One region of the Lentzea sp. HUAS12 genome, then DNA from elsewhere that is predicted to be linked to it. Evidence: riboswitches for the same ligand, from Rfam matches in the RefSeq annotation. Region 1 holds a riboswitch; the other holds the start of a gene.
The links. Region 1 has a riboswitch for glycine ahead of gcvP (aminomethyl-transferring glycine dehydrogenase). Riboswitches for the same ligand answer to the same signal wherever they lie in the genome.
Positions count from the first base shown of each region.

Region 2: linked by a shared signal. The riboswitch ahead of gcvT (glycine cleavage system aminomethyltransferase GcvT) and the one ahead of gcvP (aminomethyl-transferring glycine dehydrogenase) in region 1 are both predicted to bind glycine.

Region 1 is NZ_CP099738.1:9,224,531-9,232,304, reverse strand. It holds gene ND450_RS43505 (YafY family protein) at 1-241, opposite strand, end outside; gene ND450_RS43500 (DUF3224 domain-containing protein) at 291-668, shown strand; gene ND450_RS43495 (maleylpyruvate isomerase N-terminal domain-containing protein) at 671-1,330, shown strand; gene ND450_RS43490 (trans-aconitate 2-methyltransferase) at 1,340-1,945, shown strand; gene ND450_RS43485 (hypothetical protein) at 1,958-2,140, shown strand; gene gcvP (aminomethyl-transferring glycine dehydrogenase) at 2,151-5,045, opposite strand; glycine riboswitch at 5,096-5,194, opposite strand; glycine riboswitch at 5,198-5,293, opposite strand; gene ND450_RS43475 (Clp protease N-terminal domain-containing protein) at 5,350-6,315, opposite strand; gene ND450_RS43470 (MerR family transcriptional regulator) at 6,391-6,957, opposite strand; gene ND450_RS43465 (bifunctional nuclease family protein) at 7,312-7,774, opposite strand, start outside.
Region 2 is NZ_CP099738.1:8,895,446-8,903,219, forward strand. It holds gene ND450_RS41795 (hypothetical protein) at 1-77, shown strand, start outside; gene ND450_RS41800 (transcriptional regulator) at 242-733, shown strand; gene ND450_RS41805 (hypothetical protein) at 918-1,298, shown strand; gene ND450_RS41810 (DUF3817 domain-containing protein) at 1,313-1,615, shown strand; glycine riboswitch at 1,661-1,751, shown strand; glycine riboswitch at 1,752-1,843, shown strand; gene gcvT (glycine cleavage system aminomethyltransferase GcvT) at 1,940-3,034, shown strand; gene glyA (serine hydroxymethyltransferase) at 3,049-4,314, shown strand; gene ND450_RS41825 (hypothetical protein) at 4,826-5,497, opposite strand; gene ND450_RS41830 (cyclopropane-fatty-acyl-phospholipid synthase family protein) at 5,658-6,884, shown strand; gene ND450_RS41835 (DUF1295 domain-containing protein) at 6,881-7,654, shown strand.

The DNA of each region.
Region 1 (7,774 bases):
ACAGCGACCGCGCCTCGCCGGTCGTGAGGCCCGTCAGGCGGGTGCGGTAGCCGTCGACCAGGCGGTAGCCGCCCGCCGGGCCGCGGTCGGCGTAGACGGGGACGCCGGACGCGCTCAGGGACTCGATGTCGCGGTAGATCGTGCGCGGCGAGACCTCCAGCTCCTCGGCCAGTTCGTCGGCGGTCATGCGGCCCCGCGACTGCAGGAGCAGGAGGACCTGGAGGAGCCTGCCGGATTTCACGGGATGAACCTGACACGATCTGTCAGGAATTGCCAGCAGAGTGGCCGCCATGAAGGCAACCGGAACCATCGAAGTGAAGAGCTGGGACGAGAAGACCTGGGACGGCCGCTCGTACAAGGAGGTCGAGGGGCGCAAGCTCACCGAGGCGCACGTCCAGTTCTCGTACGCGGGTGACGTCAGCGGCGTCGGCAGCTGCCGGTACCTCATGTACTACGGCGACGACGTGGCGTGGACGACCGCGATCGAGGAGGTCGTGACCGACGAGGGGACGCTGGTGCTGCGGCACGTCGGCGCCTACCGGTCCGCTGTGGAGGGTTCCACGGAGGTCGTCGACGGCACCGGGAGGTACCTGAACGCGCGAGGTGCGGTGACGATCGACTGGGCGGAGGATGGCAGCGGCACCTACACCCTGGAGTACGAGGTCTGAGCATGACCAACGCCCCCGTCTACGACGCGGCCAAGCACCGGATCACCTCGCTCGTCGAGGGCCGTGATCCGCAGACGCCCGTGGCGGCGACGCCCGGCTGGTCGGTCAAGGACGTGGTCGCGCACCTCGCCGGCGGTCTGCGCGACTTCGTGGACCGCCGGTTCGACGGTGTCGAGTCCGGCGAGTGGGGCGAACGGCAGGTGCGCGACCGCCGCGCCAACACGCTGTCCGACGCCTTCGCCGAGTGGGACGCGAACCTGGAGCTCGCCAGGCCGCTCTTCGACACGCCGATGGGGCCGGTGCTCGTGTCCGAGGTGATCGCGCACGAGCACGACCTCCGCGCGGCGCTGGGCGTCCCGGGCGACCGGGGCGGCACCGACGTGCGGGCGGCGCTGGTGCGGCCGTTGCAGCAGCTCGACCAGCGGATGCGGGAGAACGACGTGCCGGCGTTGCGGATCACGCTGGAGCACGGCGACCGCGTGCTCGGCCACGGCGATCCGGCCGGGACGCTGCGGACCACGTCGTTCGAGCTGATGCGGGCCATCGGCGGGCGGCGGTCCGTCGACCAGATCAAGGCCCTGGACTGGGACGGGGACCCGGACGTGTGGATCTCCTCGCTCGCGTTGTTCGGACGGCACCGCGCGGAGCCGTTCGAGGAGTAGTTTTCCGGCGTGCACGAGTGGATCACCGACACCCGCGAGTCCTACGACACCGTCGCCGTCAGCTATGCGGAGCAGACGCGCGGTCTGCTGGACGGCCTGCCCCACCTGCGGGCGGCGTTGCGGCTGTTCGCGGAGGAGGTGAGCGGGCCGGTCGCCGACGTCGGCTGCGGACCCGGTGACATCACCGCGCGGCTGAACGACCTCGGCGTGGACGCGTCCGGCATCGACCTCTCCCCCGCGATGGTCGCGCTGGCGCGGCGCACCCACCCCGGGCTGCGGTTCGAGGTGGGGTCGATGACGGAACCGCTGGCCGGTCCGCTGGGCGGGATCCTCGCCTGGTGGTCGTTGATCCACGTGCCGGACGACCTCGTGCCGGTGGTGTTCGGGCACTTCCACGACGCGTTGCGGCCGGACGGCTTGCTGCAGCTGGGTTTTCACGTCGGGGACCGGACGAACCTCAAGACGCAGGGCTACGGCGGGCACCCGATGCGCGTGCACGTCCACCTGCGACGGCCGGAGCGGGTCGCGGAGTGGTTGAGAGCCGCCGGGTTCACCGTCGAGGCCCAGTGGCTGCTCGGGGAGGACGGGGCCGTCCTGTTCGCCCGGCGCGGGTGAGACCATTCGGCCGTGTCAGAGGAACAGACGTGCCAGCGTTGCGGTGAGACGGTCGAGCTGGAGGCCGAGGACTTCGAACTGTTCGAGCGGATGCACCCGGACTGCTTCCACTTCGCGTTCGAGCACGACCTGGACAAGCCGGGGTTGGGCCCCGACGAGAACTGCGGCGACGACGCCTGTCCCGTCGGGGCCTGAGAACCCTCGGTCAGCTGCTGTACGCCTCGAGCGGCGGGCAGGAGCAGACCAGGTTGCGGTCGCCCTTCGCGCCGTCGATGCGGCGGACCGGCGGCCAGATCTTCGGGGTGCTGCTCTGGCCCGCGGGGAACACGGCCTCCTCGCGGGTGTACGGGTGGTTCCACTCGCCGGTGGTCACGCAGGCCGCGGTGTGCGGGGCGTTGCGCAGCGGATTGTCCTCGACGGGCCACTCGCCGGCGCCCACGCGGTCGATCTCGCGCTTGATGGCGATCATGGCGTCGATGAACCGGTCGATCTCGCCCAGGTCCTCGGACTCGGTCGGCTCGACCATCAGCGTGCCGGCGACCGGGAACGACATCGTCGGGGCGTGCAGGCCGTAGTCGGCGAGGCGCTTGGCCACGTCGTCCACCGTCACGCCGGTGGCCTTGGTGATCGGGCGCAGGTCGAGGATGCACTCGTGGGCGACGAAGCCGCCCTCGCCGGTGTAGAGGACCGGGTAGTGCTCGTCGAGGCGGCGGGCCACGTAGTTCGCGGCGGCCACGGCGGTCAGGGTCGCGCGGCGCAGGCCGTCGCCGCCCATCATGCGCACGTACGCCCACGAGATCGGCAGGATCGACGCGGAGCCCCACGGGGCGGCGCTGATCGGGCCGACACCGGTGGCCGGGCCCGCGGTCGGCTGCAGCGGGTGGTTCGGCAGGAACGGCGCGAGGTGGGACTTCACGCCGATCGGGCCGACGCCGGGGCCGCCGCCGCCGTGCGGGATGCAGAACGTCTTGTGCAGGTTCAGGTGCGAGACGTCCGAGCCGAACTTGCCGTAGCGGGCGAGGCCGATCAACGCGTTGAGGTTCGCGCCGTCGACGTACACCTGGCCGCCCGCGTCGTGGACCAGGCCGCAGACCTCGCGGACCGTGTCCTCGTACACGCCGTGGGTCGACGGGTAGGTGATCATGATCGCGGCCAGGTCGTCGGCGTGCTCGGCGACCGTGGTGCGCAGGTGGCCCATGTCGATGTTGCCCTTGTCGTCGCACTTCACGACGACGACGCGCATGCCGGCCATGACGGCGGACGCGGCGTTGGTGCCGTGGGCGGACGACGGGATCAGGCAGACGTCGCGGTCGGCGTTGCCGTTGGCGCGGTGGTAGGCGCGGATCGCCAGCAGGCCGGCGAACTCACCCTGCGAACCGGCGTTCGGCTGCAGCGACACGGCGTCGTAGCCGGTGACCTCGGCGAGCCAGGCCTCCAGGTCGGACACGATCTTCAGCATGCCGCGCGCGTCCTCGACGGGCGCGAACGGGTGCAGCGTCGAGAACTCCGGCCACGTGATGGACTCCATCTCCGCGGTGGCGTTCAGCTTCATCGTGCAGGAGCCGAGCGGGATCATGCTGCGGTCGAGGGCGACGTCCTTGTCGGACAGCGCGCGCAGGTAGCGCAGCAGCGCGGTCTCCGAGCGGTGCGCGTGGAAGACCGGGTGGGTCAGGTAGTCCGAGGTGCGGCGCAGGTCGGCCGGGATGCCGTCGGCGGTGTCGGCGTCGATGGCGTCCACATCGGCCTTCGTGACGCCGAAGGCCTCCCACACGGCGATGATGTGCGCGCGCGTGGTCTTCTCGTCGCAAGCGATTGCGACGACGTCGGAGTCGACGAGACGCAGGTTGATGCCGGCCTCGCGGGCCTTCGCGACGACCTCGGCGGCCTTGCCCTCGACGCGGACCTCGACGGTGTCGAAGAACTCGCCGTGCACGACGTCGAGACCGGCCTCGCACAGGCCCGTGGCGAGCACGGTGGCCATGCGGTGCACGCGGGTCGCGATGCCGCGCAGGCCCTCGGGACCGTGGTAGACGGCGTACATGGACGCGATGACGGCCAGCAGCACCTGCGCGGTGCAGATGTTCGACGTGGCCTTCTCGCGGCGGATGTGCTGCTCGCGCGTCTGCAGCGCGAGGCGGTAGGCCAGCGAGCCGTCCGAGTCGACGGAGACGCCGACGAGACGGCCGGGCAGCTGGCGCTCCAGACCGGACCGGACGGCCATGTAGCCAGCGTGCGGGCCGCCGAAGCCGATCGGGACGCCGAAGCGCTGCGTGGTGCCGACGACGACGTCCGCGCCGATCTCACCGGGCGCGCGCAGCAGCGTCAGCGCGAGCAGGTCGGCGACGACGACGGCCTGCGCACCGGCGGCGTGGATCTCCTCGACGAGCGCCTTCTGGTCGCGCACCACACCGGACGCGCCGGGGTAGGACAGCAGCACGCCGAAGAAGTCGCCACCGAGGCCCAGGCCCTCGATGCCCTGCGACAGGTCGGCGACGACGATCTCGATGCCGAGCGGCTCGGCGCGCGTCTCGATGACGGCCAGCGTCTGCGGCAGCGTGTCGGCGTCGATGACGAACTTGTTCGACTTGGACTTGCCCGCGCGGCGCACCAGCGTCATCGCCTCGGCGGCGGCGGTCGACTCGTCCAGCATGGACGCGTTCGCGACCGGCAGGCCCGTCAGGTCGCCGACCATCGTCTGGAAGTTCAGCAGCGCTTCGAGGCGGCCCTGCGAGATCTCCGGCTGGTACGGCGTGTAGGCCGTGTACCAGGCCGGGCTTTCCAGGACGTTGCGCAGGATCACGCCCGGCGTCACGGTGTCGTAGTAGCCGAGACCGATCATCTGCGTCATCGGGCGGTTCTGCGACGCGAGCTCCCGCAGCTCCGCGAGCGCCTCGGTTTCGGTGGCGGGGGCCGGCAGGTCCAGCACGAGGTCGCGCTCGTGGATGGACGACGGCACCGCGTGCTGCGCCAGCTCCTCGAGCGACCCGACGCCGATGACGTCGAGGATGCGCGCGAGCTCGGCGGGGCGCGGGCCGACGTGGCGGTCGGCGAACGGGGTGCCGTGCTCGAGAGCGGCGAGCGGAATGCGGTCCTGCGTCATCAAACGCCTCCGGGGTGGCTTGAGGGCACACGTGTCCTGTGCCCTCCCCGCTCTGTCCGTACCCCGAAGGGCGCCTGAGAGGTTCACCCGTCGTGAGAACGGGCTTTCACCGTCGGCGGGATCCCCTCGCGGGGGTCCACTTTCCAGAGGCGTCTCGCTCGGCGGTCCTGGATGCCTGAGAGGTTCCCGGGGAGGGACTTGCTCCTTCGGCGCCGGGCTCGGGGCCCGGTCTCTCCCGCCTGAGTTCAGCGACTACCCGGGAAGAATACCCGCAGGCAGCCCGGGTAGTCGCTAGGGACGCGACCTACGTCTCAGTGGCGAGACCGGCGAGCGCCGGCGCGACGGGGTCGGCGGGGTCGTCCCGCAGCGCCACGAGCAGGTGCCGGGTGCCGACGACCCGGTCACCGCGCCGGGCCGCGACGAGCTTCGCCCGTTCCACCGCCCGTTCCACGGTGCCGCCCTCGGGCAACGCCTCCCGGTCCACGCCCGCCTCGCGCAACGCCGCCGCGCCACCCGACTCGAACTCGGGCTTCAGCCGGCACCCCGCCGCGGTCAGCTGGTGGTCGACCGTCAGCACGGCCTCCACGAGGTCGCGCGACGAGACGTCCCGGCGCGCGGCGACGGCGAGGCGTTCGGCCTCGCCCCGCACGACCGTGAGCACCGGCCCGCCCAGGCCCTGCCCGCGGGCGACGAGGCGCGTCAGCCGGCGCACGTACCCGCCGCCGGCGTCCCCTTCCAGCGCTCCCGCCTTGCGCAGCAGCCAGACGGCGGGTGCCTCCTCGACCTCGGCGTACTTCCGCGCGGCGTCGGCCCGCACGGCCGCGGCCGTGGCCTCGACGTCCACGCCGCGCAGCAGGAACAGGTCGGCCGCCCGCCCGGAGTCGAGCGACAGCAGGGCGAGCGAGAGGTGGGTCGTGGTCAGCACGCCGTCGCCGGCCAGGACGATCGCCGCCCGCAGGCACTCGTCCAGCGCGCGGGACACCGGCAGCACGGTCTCGACGCGGGCGTGGTGGTGGGCGGCGCGCACGAGCGCCATGACGTCGGGGCCCGGCTCGGCGAGACCGCCGTCGTCGCCCGCCCAGTTCTCGGCCCCCCGCGCCATAGCCTGCGGCCGCACCGACTTCACGCCGAGCTTGCGGCCGGGGCCGATCGTGTCGATCAGCGAGATCAGCAGGTTCTCGGTGCCGACGAAGCCGAACTCCAGGCGGAACGCGCGCTGCACGGCCGCGGCCAGGACCTTGACCACCTGCGACGAGGGTGTGTGCGTCATGCCCGCAACGCTAGGGACGCCGATCGGCCCCGCGCTGCTGCCGACCGGCCACCGGGGGCGGCCGGTCGGCCACGATCAGCCGGTGGCGCGCTCGCGGCGGCGGCGGGTCAGCTCGTCCTCGGTCATCGGGGCGATCTCGACGCCGTCCGCGCGTTCGGCCGGGAACTCGTGGATCGTGCCGGAGATCTCGCGCATCGCACCGCTCACCGCGATGCCGAACACGCCCTGACCACCCTGCAGCAGGTCGACGACCTCCTCCGGCGAGGTGCACTCGTAGACGGTGGTGCCGTCGGAGAACAGCGTGATCCTCGCCAGGTCCTGCACGCCGCGGCGGCGCAGGTGGTCGACCGCGACCCTGATGTTCTGCAGCGAGACACCGGTGTCCAGCAGCCGCTTCACGACCTTGAGCACCAGGATGTCCTTGAAGGAGTACAGCCTCTGGCTGCCCGAGCCGTGCGCCACCCGCACCGTCGGCGCGACCAGCCCGGTCCGTGCCCAGTAGTCGAGCTGCCGGTACGTGATGCCCGCGATCTGACACGCCGCGGGTCCTCGGTAACCGACGAGCTCGTCCGGCAGCGAGGAGTCCGGGAACAGTTCACCCTGCAGCCCGGATTCCGCCCTCAAGGGCGCTTCCTCGACCACGCCTGCCTCCCCTCGGAACGGCCACGAAACTCATGACCGTCAAGCCGCTGTGTCCGCTCTCGCTCAGCAGCGACGTCCACTCGAGTTCGACGGTAGGACCGGTCCGAGGGCAGGTCAACGCGACGCGCGGGGAGTGTCGACCCTCAACCTGAGGTGGAGAGCCGGACCGTCACCCGATGTAGGACGTTCAGGTGACGTTTAGTGATCGTTTAGCGGTCGAAACGACCGAAAGTAGTCCGATAGGGGGACATCCAAACGAACTGCTCTGTCGCCCATACGAGACGGAGTGCGAGCACCGGAAACTCAGGTGCCCGCGCCCGCGACTGTGTCTACGTGTCCGCGCCCCGACAGTGCCTATGTGTCCGCTCCGCGGAAGTCCTCGGGGGAGACGGAGTCGAGGAACTCGCGGAACTTCTCCACCTCGTCCTCCTGCTCGTCCGGGATGATCAGCCCGGCCTCGGCGAGCACGGCCTCCTCGGCGTGGATGGGCACGCCCACCCGCAACGCCAGCGCCACCGAGTCGGACGGACGCGCGGACACCCGCACGTCGCCGTCGAACACGAGCTCGGCGAAGAAGGTGCCCTCCTGCAGGTCCGTGATCCTCACCTGCTCGAGGTTGCGGCCCAACGCCCCGATGACGTCCTTCAACAGGTCGTGCGTGAGCGGGCGCGCGGGGCGCACGCCCTGCTGCTCGAGCGCGATCGCCGTGGCCTCGACGGAGCCGATCCAGATCGGCAGGTACCGCTCGCCCTCGGTTTCCCTGAGCAGGAGGATCGGCTGGTTCTGGGGCAGCTCCACCCGGACGCCCACGACGCGC
Region 2 (7,774 bases), 330 kb from region 1:
GCTGGCTGCGTCAGGGCGCGGAGTCGATCATCACCTTCGTCAGGAGCCTCTTCGGGACGGCCACCCCTCTCGCCTAGTGACGGACGGTGATCTTCGGCCGTCCGCGTTGAGCCGGACGGGTGGAATGCGGCCAATCACGCACTGGTAACGGGTGTTCTGGTGATTCAGGGTCTGGCGATTGTCAGACCTACCGAATACCTTCCGCTGCAATGGCCGATCCCCGACCGACGAGGAGGCATTGATGGTCGAGGACTCCGGGGTCCACGAGCTGTTGCAGCAGTGGGCGGCTGAACGGTCTGATGACGCAGAGATGCAGGAGGTGAACCGGATCAAGAACGCGTGGCTCGCGGAGGCTCCCCCCTCGGCGCCAGGCATCCCCGTGCAGCGGGGAGGCAGGAGCGGGTCGCGTGGCTTGGTCAAGGTCGACTCGGCGGATCCGGCCTACGTGGCCGCGATGCGCAAGCGGGCGCCGGAGGCACCCGAGGCACTGCTCGCCGCCGCGGCGAGCTACTGGCAGCTGGTGGGCGACGTCGCCGAGGCCGAGCAGTGGTGGGACGCGGGCATCAGCCCGCTGGACCAGCGCGCGCTCGACTACCGCGCGGCCGGCCTCACGCCTGCCGACCTCGGGAGGCGCCTGGGACCGATGACGGTTCTCCAGCACCTCCGCCGTGGCTCCGCCGCGGCCTGGTGCGTCGCACGTCTGCAGAGGCAGCGCCGGGACGGCGTCGCGTAGTTCGGCAACGGGCTCTCGGAGGCGGGAGCCCTGCGTTGGTGGTGTTGCGCGCTCGCGGAGCGCGCTCGCCAAGCCGACTTCGGAGTGTTTTCGCCGGGGGCGGCCCCCGGACCCCCCGAAGGACTCCATCCCTTCACGGGTGGCCTCCTCTTCGCGGAGGCCTCACCCAAGTAGTGTGGAGGTCGTGCGCGGCCTCCTTACTCCCCAACGTGTGCTGATCGCGTTCGCCTGTCTGGCGGCGCTGGTCGTCTGTTGCGGGCTCGCGTACTGGCAGTGGCAGCGCTTCGAGTCCGCCAGCGGCACGTTCCAGAACCTCGGCTACGTGCTCCAGTGGCCGCTCTTCGGCCTCTTCCCGCTCTTCATGGTGTGGCGCTTCCGCAGGCTCGCGCGCGAACGCCGTGACGAGGCTCTCTCACCCGAGCCGGTTGCGCCTGCTCCGAAGCCGGTAAGTACGGTTGTCGCCGTCAAACCCGCGCCTGTCGAGCACATCGACGACGACGAGGACGCGGAGCTCGCGGCCTACAACCGCATGCTCGCGGACCTCAACGCGCGGGACGGTCGTTGAGCGAAGGCGGGCAGATGAAGGGTGCGTTGACCCGGTTCAGGGTCATGGCTTACGTGGTCGGAGTCTTCCTGTTGCTCCTGGTCGTGGCCATGGTGCTCAAGTACGCCGCGGACATGGGCGGCGCGATGAAGGTCGTCGGCCCGGTCCACGGCTTCCTCTACGCCATCTACCTGGTGATTTCCGTCGACCTGGCGCTGAAGCTGCGCTGGTCGATCAAGGGCACCGCCCTCGTGCTGCTCGCCGGCACCGTGCCGTTCCTGTCGTTCTGGGCGGAGCGCAAGGTGGTCGAGAAGACGGCGCAGGGCGTGCCGCTGTGACGTTTGGCCTGCTAGCGTCTGGGGCTACCAACTGAACACGGCCGTTGACGTCGCGCGGGAGAGCTCCCTTCGGTGGGAGCGCCGAAGGAGCAACTCCTCCCCGGAATCTCTCAGGTACAAGTACCGCGCGACGAAGGCAACTCTGGAAAGCAGGCCGCTCGGCGGCCTCGCCCACGGTGCAAGCCACTCCGGTGGTGAAGCTCTCAGGCTCATGACAGAGGGGGAGGCTCGCTCTAGTGAGGAGTCTCCGATGGACCGTGTCATTCTTCTGATGCCTCAGCCGGCCGCGTCCGGCTCTTCGGCGCACCCTGGAGGAGCGTTCTGATGTCCCGCCTCACGCCTCTGAACGCCGAGCACGAGCAGCTCGGCGCGATGTTCACCGACTTCGCGGGCTGGCGGATGCCGCTGCGCTACTCGTCCGAGCTGGCGGAGCACCACGCGGTGCGCACCACCGCCGGCCTGTTCGACCTCACGCACATGGGTGAGATCGTGCTGACCGGCCCGGCCGCGGGGGAGGCCCTCGACCACGCGCTGGTCGGGCACATCTCCGCGCTGGCCGTCGGCAAGGCGCGCTACACGATGATCACCCAGGCCGACGGCGGCGTGATCGACGACCTGATCGTGTACCGCCTCGGCGACGAGGAGTTCATGGTCGTCGCGAACGCCTCCAACGCTGCAGTGGTGGCTGAAGCTCTGGTCGAGCGCGCCGCCGGCTTCGACACCGTCGTCACGGACAGGTCGACCGACTACGCGCTCATCGCCATCCAGGGCCCGAAGTCGGTCGAGATCCTCTCGGGTCTCACCGAAACGGACCTGTCGACGGTCAAGTACTACGCCTCGTACCCGTCCACCGTGGCCGGTGTCGACGCGCTGCTCGCCCGCACCGGCTACACCGGTGAGGAGGGCTTCGAGCTGTTCGTCGCGCCCGCCGACGCGTCCGCCGTGTGGGCGGCGCTGCTCGCCGCGGGTGAGGCGCACGAGCTCAAGCCGTGCGGTCTCGGCTGCCGCGACACGCTGCGCCTCGAGGCCGGGATGCCGTTGTACGGCAACGAGCTGACGACGTCGCTCACGCCGTACAACGCGAACCTGGGCCGCGTCGTGAAGCTCGACAAGCCCGGTGACTTCGTGGGCCGCGACGCCCTGACCAAGGTCGCGGAGTCCGGTGTGGACTCGGTCCTGGTCGGACTGAAGACCCCCGAGCGCCGCGCCCCGCGCCACGGCTACGCGGTGCTGAACGGCGACGAGGTCGTGGGCGAGGTGACGTCGGGCGCGCTGTCCCCGACCCTCGGCTACTCCGTCGCGATGGCCTACGTGACCAAGGCCAGTGCCGAACCGGGCACCCAACTGCTGGTGGACGTCCGCGGCAAGAAGCAGCCGGTCGAGGTCGTCGCACTTCCGTTCTACAAGCGCGCCAAGTAAGGGAGATCTTCCAGATGTCCGACCAGTTCAACGCTTCCCTCGCGGAGTATGACCCCGAGGTGGCCGAGGCCGTTGCGGCCGAGCTGGCACGCCAGCAGGGCACTCTCGAGATGATCGCCTCGGAGAACTTCACGCCCGTCTCGGTCCTGCAGGCCCAGGGCTCGGTGCTGACCAACAAGTACGCCGAGGGCTACCCCGGCCGCCGCTACTACGGCGGCTGCGAGCACGTGGACGTCGTCGAGCGCCTCGCCATCGAGCGCATCAAGTCGCTCTTCGGCGCCGGCTTCGCGAACGTCCAGCCGCACTCCGGCGCGCAGGCCAACGCGGCCGCCATGTTCGCCCTGTTGCAGCCCGGCGACACGATCCTGGGCCTGGACCTGGCGCACGGCGGCCACCTGACCCACGGCATGCGCATCAACTTCTCCGGCAAGCTCTACAACGTCGTGCCGTACCACGTCTCGGACGGCGACGGCCGCGTCGACATGGCCGAGGTAGAGCGCCTGGCCCAGGAGCACAGGCCCAAGCTGATCGTCGCGGGCTGGTCCGCCTACCCGCGCCAGCTGGACTTCGCCGAGTTCCGCCGCATCGCGGACTCGGTCGAGGCCTACCTGATGGTCGACATGGCGCACTTCGCGGGCCTCGTCGCCGCGGGCCTGCACCCGTCGCCCGTGCCGCACGCGCACGTCACGACGACCACGACCCACAAGACCCTCGGCGGCCCGCGTGGCGGCGTGATCCTCTCCAACGAGGCGGACATCGCCAAGAAGATCAACTCCGCGGTGTTCCCCGGCCAGCAGGGCGGCCCGCTGGAGCACGTGATCGCGGCCAAGGCCGTGGCGTTCAAGCACGCGGCCTCGCCGGAGTTCGCGGACCGCCAGCGCCGCACGCTGGAAGGCGCCCGGATCCTGGCCGACCGCCTGTCGCAGGCCGACGTCGCCGCGGCCGGCGTGAAGGTGCTCACCGGGGGCACCGACGTGCACCTGGTCCTGGTCGACCTGGTGTCGTCCGAACTGGACGGCAAGCAGGCCGAGGACGTGCTGCACCAGATCGGCATCACGGTCAACCGCAACGCCGTGCCGAACGACCCGCGTCCGCCGATGGTCACGTCGGGGCTGCGGATCGGCACGCCGGCGTTGGCCACGCGCGGGTTCGGTGAGGTCGACTTCGCCGAGGTCGCGGATGTGATCGCGGAGGCCTTGAAGCCCGGTGCGGCTGTTGAGGAGCTGCGGGCCCGGGTCGAGGTGCTGGCGGCGAAGCACCCGCTGTACTCGACGCTCTGAGAGCCTGATGCGTGCTTTCTGATCTTGTCGGACCCCCTGAGCAGCGTTTGGGCTCAGGGGGTCTTCCTTTTGGAGGGACGCCTGCGTCAGCTTGCGGGTTGCTGGCGGCTGGCTTGCGGGCGCGTTGCGTGTGTTGGCTGAGGGCTCTGCCCTCAGACTCCCGACACTCCCCAAGGAGCCGGTCCAACGCCGCTGGCGGGTTGATGGCACGCCTGGTGCGTTCGGCGGCTTGCTGTTGCGTGGGTGGTTACGTCTGCGGGGGAGCCACCACCGCCAGGTTCGTGTGCTCAGGACGGCTCGGCTTCGCCATCGCATGGCTCGCCTTCGGCTTCGCGGAGGGCGGGCGCGTGGCCGTCGCTGAACGGCGAAGGGCGCCACCGGCTGCCGGTGGCGCCCTTCCGTGACCCGAGAGCGAAACGACGGGAACCCCGGCCCCTTCCCCAGGGCCGGGGTTTCACCGTGTCAGGGTGATGTGTGTCTCAGATGGACCGTCCTAACGGGATGCTGTGGGTTACGCCGCGGGGGCCGTCACACCGGGCGGGAGGCACTCGACGTTGCGCTTGCCGTTGGGCTGGATCACGAACCAGGTGTTGCCGATGCCCTGGCCCGCCCACTTGCCCGGCGCCGGGTCCTTCGAATAGGTGTAGAGGGCCCAGCCGTCGATGGCGACCTGCTTCTTGCCGTCGGCGCGGGTGATCAGGGAGACCAGCTTCTGGTCGACGCCCTCCAGCTGCGGGATCGTGTCCGACAGCAGCGGCGGCCACGTCACGGCGCACTGGTCGTTGCAGTTCGACTTGCCCTCCGGCTTCGGGACGTCCTTGTCGAAGCGGTAGAGGGTGCGGCCATCGCCGTCCTGGACGACCTGGCCCATCTTGTCGACGCTCTTGCCGACCAGCCTCAACGTGCTGACCGGGGCTGCTGCCGGAGGCTGCGCCGCGGGCTGTGCGGCCGGGGTCTCGGGGGCCTGCTGCTGGACGGGGGTCTCGGGCGCCGCAGCGGGTTCCTGGAGTACCGGGGGCTGACCCACGTCGCCGTAGTCACCGAGGACGCCCAGGTCGGTTTCGGTCTGTGCCACCGGCTTGGAGTTGTTCGAGCCACTTCCCGTGGCGCTCCAGACACCCAGACCCAGCACAACTGCCAGTCCCGCGGCGAGCCCGATGGCAATGCGGTTACGTCGGATCACACTCATGTCCTCCTTGTCCATCCGTTCGCTCTATCGAGGCCATACGGGCGGGGTTGCGTCTCGGTTCAGAAACGAACCGAACCTCGTCGCCGCTCGAACGTCTGGCGGAGCCAGGTCACGCAGGAGGTGCAGGGTGGTCGTCGCTGGTCAGCTGGCGGGAATGGCCGAACGGGTGCTGGGTGCGCCGTTGCCGATCGGAATTCGGGCGTGGGACGGGAGCGTCGCCGGGCCGCAGGACGGCACGGTGCTCGTGATCCGGTCGCGGGACGCGTTGCGCCGGCTCGTGTGGAGTCCGAACGAGTTGGGGCTCGCGCGCGCGTACGTGAGCGGGGAGCTCGACGTGGAAGGAGACCTCGCGAGCGGTCTCTCGCAGATCTGGGGGCTCGTGCGGCGGGGTGTCACCCGGCGCCCGAAGATCTCGGAGGTCGCGAAGCTCGCGGTGAAGCTCAAGGTGCTGGGGCCGAACCCGGACGCGCCGAAGGAGGAGGCGCGGCTCAAGGGCGCGCTGCACACCAAGAGCCGCGACCGGGACGCCATTTCGCACCACTACGACCTGAGCAACGCGTTCTACCAGCTCGTGCTCGACCCGAGCATGGCGTACTCGTGCGCGTACTTCACGTCCGAGGACGAGTCGCTCGCGCAGGCGCAGCACAACAAGCTCGACCTCGTGTGCCGCAAGCTCGGCCTGGAGCCGGGCATGCGGCTGCTCGACGTCGGGTGCGGGTGGGGTTCGATGATCATCCACGCGGCGAAGCACTACGGCGTGCACGCGACGGGTGTGACGATCTCCGCGCAGCAGCGCGAGCACATCCTCAAGCGGATCGAGGCCGAAGGGCTGACCGGACGCGTCGAGGTGCGGTTGCAGGACTACCGCGAGGTGCGTGACGAGCCGTTCGACGCGATCTCCACGATCGAGATGGGCGAGCACGTCGGCGAGAGCAACTACCCCGAGTACGCCTCGACGCTGTACCGGTTGCTCAAGCCCGAGGGGCGCCTGCTGCTCCAGCAGATGTCGCGCGGACGCAACGCGCCCGGTGGCGGCGCGTTCATCGAGTCGTACGTGGCACCGGACATGCACATGCGGCCGGTCAGTCAGACGACGGGCTTCCTCGAAGGCGCCGGCCTCGAGATCCGTGACGTGCACGCGTTGCGCGAGCACTACGTGTGGACCGTGCGCGCGTGGGCGGACACTCTCGAGGAACGGTGGGACGAGGTCGTCGCGCTGGTCGGTGAGGGGCAGGCGCGGGTCTGGCGGCTGTACCTCGCGGGCGGCGCGCTGACGTTCGAGGAGGGGCGGATGGGGGTTGACCAGGTCCTCGCGGTGCGCAGGAGCGAGAACGGGCGCAGCGGCATGCCGCGCGTGCGGCGTGAGCTGGTCGCCCGATGAGCTTCCTGATCACCCTCGTCGCGGTCCTCGCACTGCTGAGCGGGCTGTTCCTGTACGCGGACTCCCGCAAGCGGTACGACCTGATCGACTCCGTGTGGGGCCCCGGCTTCGCCGTGATCGCGGTGCTCACGTTGGTGTTCGCGGAGGGCGAACCGACTCGGCAGTGGATCATCACCGCGCTCACCGCGGTGTGGGGCGTACGCCTGGGCGTGCACATCCACTCGCGCAACAAGGGCAAGGACGAAGATCCGCGGTATCAGGACATCCTGAGGCGTGCCAAGGGAAATCCGCGCCTGAAGATGTACCGGGTCTACCTGTTGCAGGCCGTGCTGATGTGGATCGTGTCGCTGCCGGTGCAGGCCGCGCAGCACCTTTCGGCCCCGTTCGGAGTGCTGGATTGGGTGGGCACTGGCGTGTGGTTGGTCGGCTTCGTCTTCGAGGCCGTGGGTGACTGGCAGCTCTCCCGGTTCCGTGCGGATCCGGCGAACAAGGGCGCCGTGATGGACAGAGGGTTGTGGCGCTACACGAGGCATCCGAACTACTTCGGTGATTCGGTCGTCTGGTGGGGCCTGTACCTGTTCGCGTTGCACTCGTGGGTCGCCGCGCTCACGATCATCGGCCCGGTGGTCATGACGTGGCTGCTCGCGAAGGGCAGCGGCAAGCCGTTGCTGGAGAAGGACATCGTGTCGCGCCGTCCTGGTTACGCCGAGTACGTCCGGCGCACCAGCGGCTTCTTCCCGCTGCCTCCGAAGAGTCGAGCCAAGGCCTGAGAACGGTCCTGCTCGCGCTCTTGTGCGAGCGCGAGCAGGACCGGGCAGGTGTCAGACCGCCGCGGCGAACTGCGCCGGGTGCAGGCGGGTGAGCGCCCCGTCCTCGCGCGGTGCCGTCAC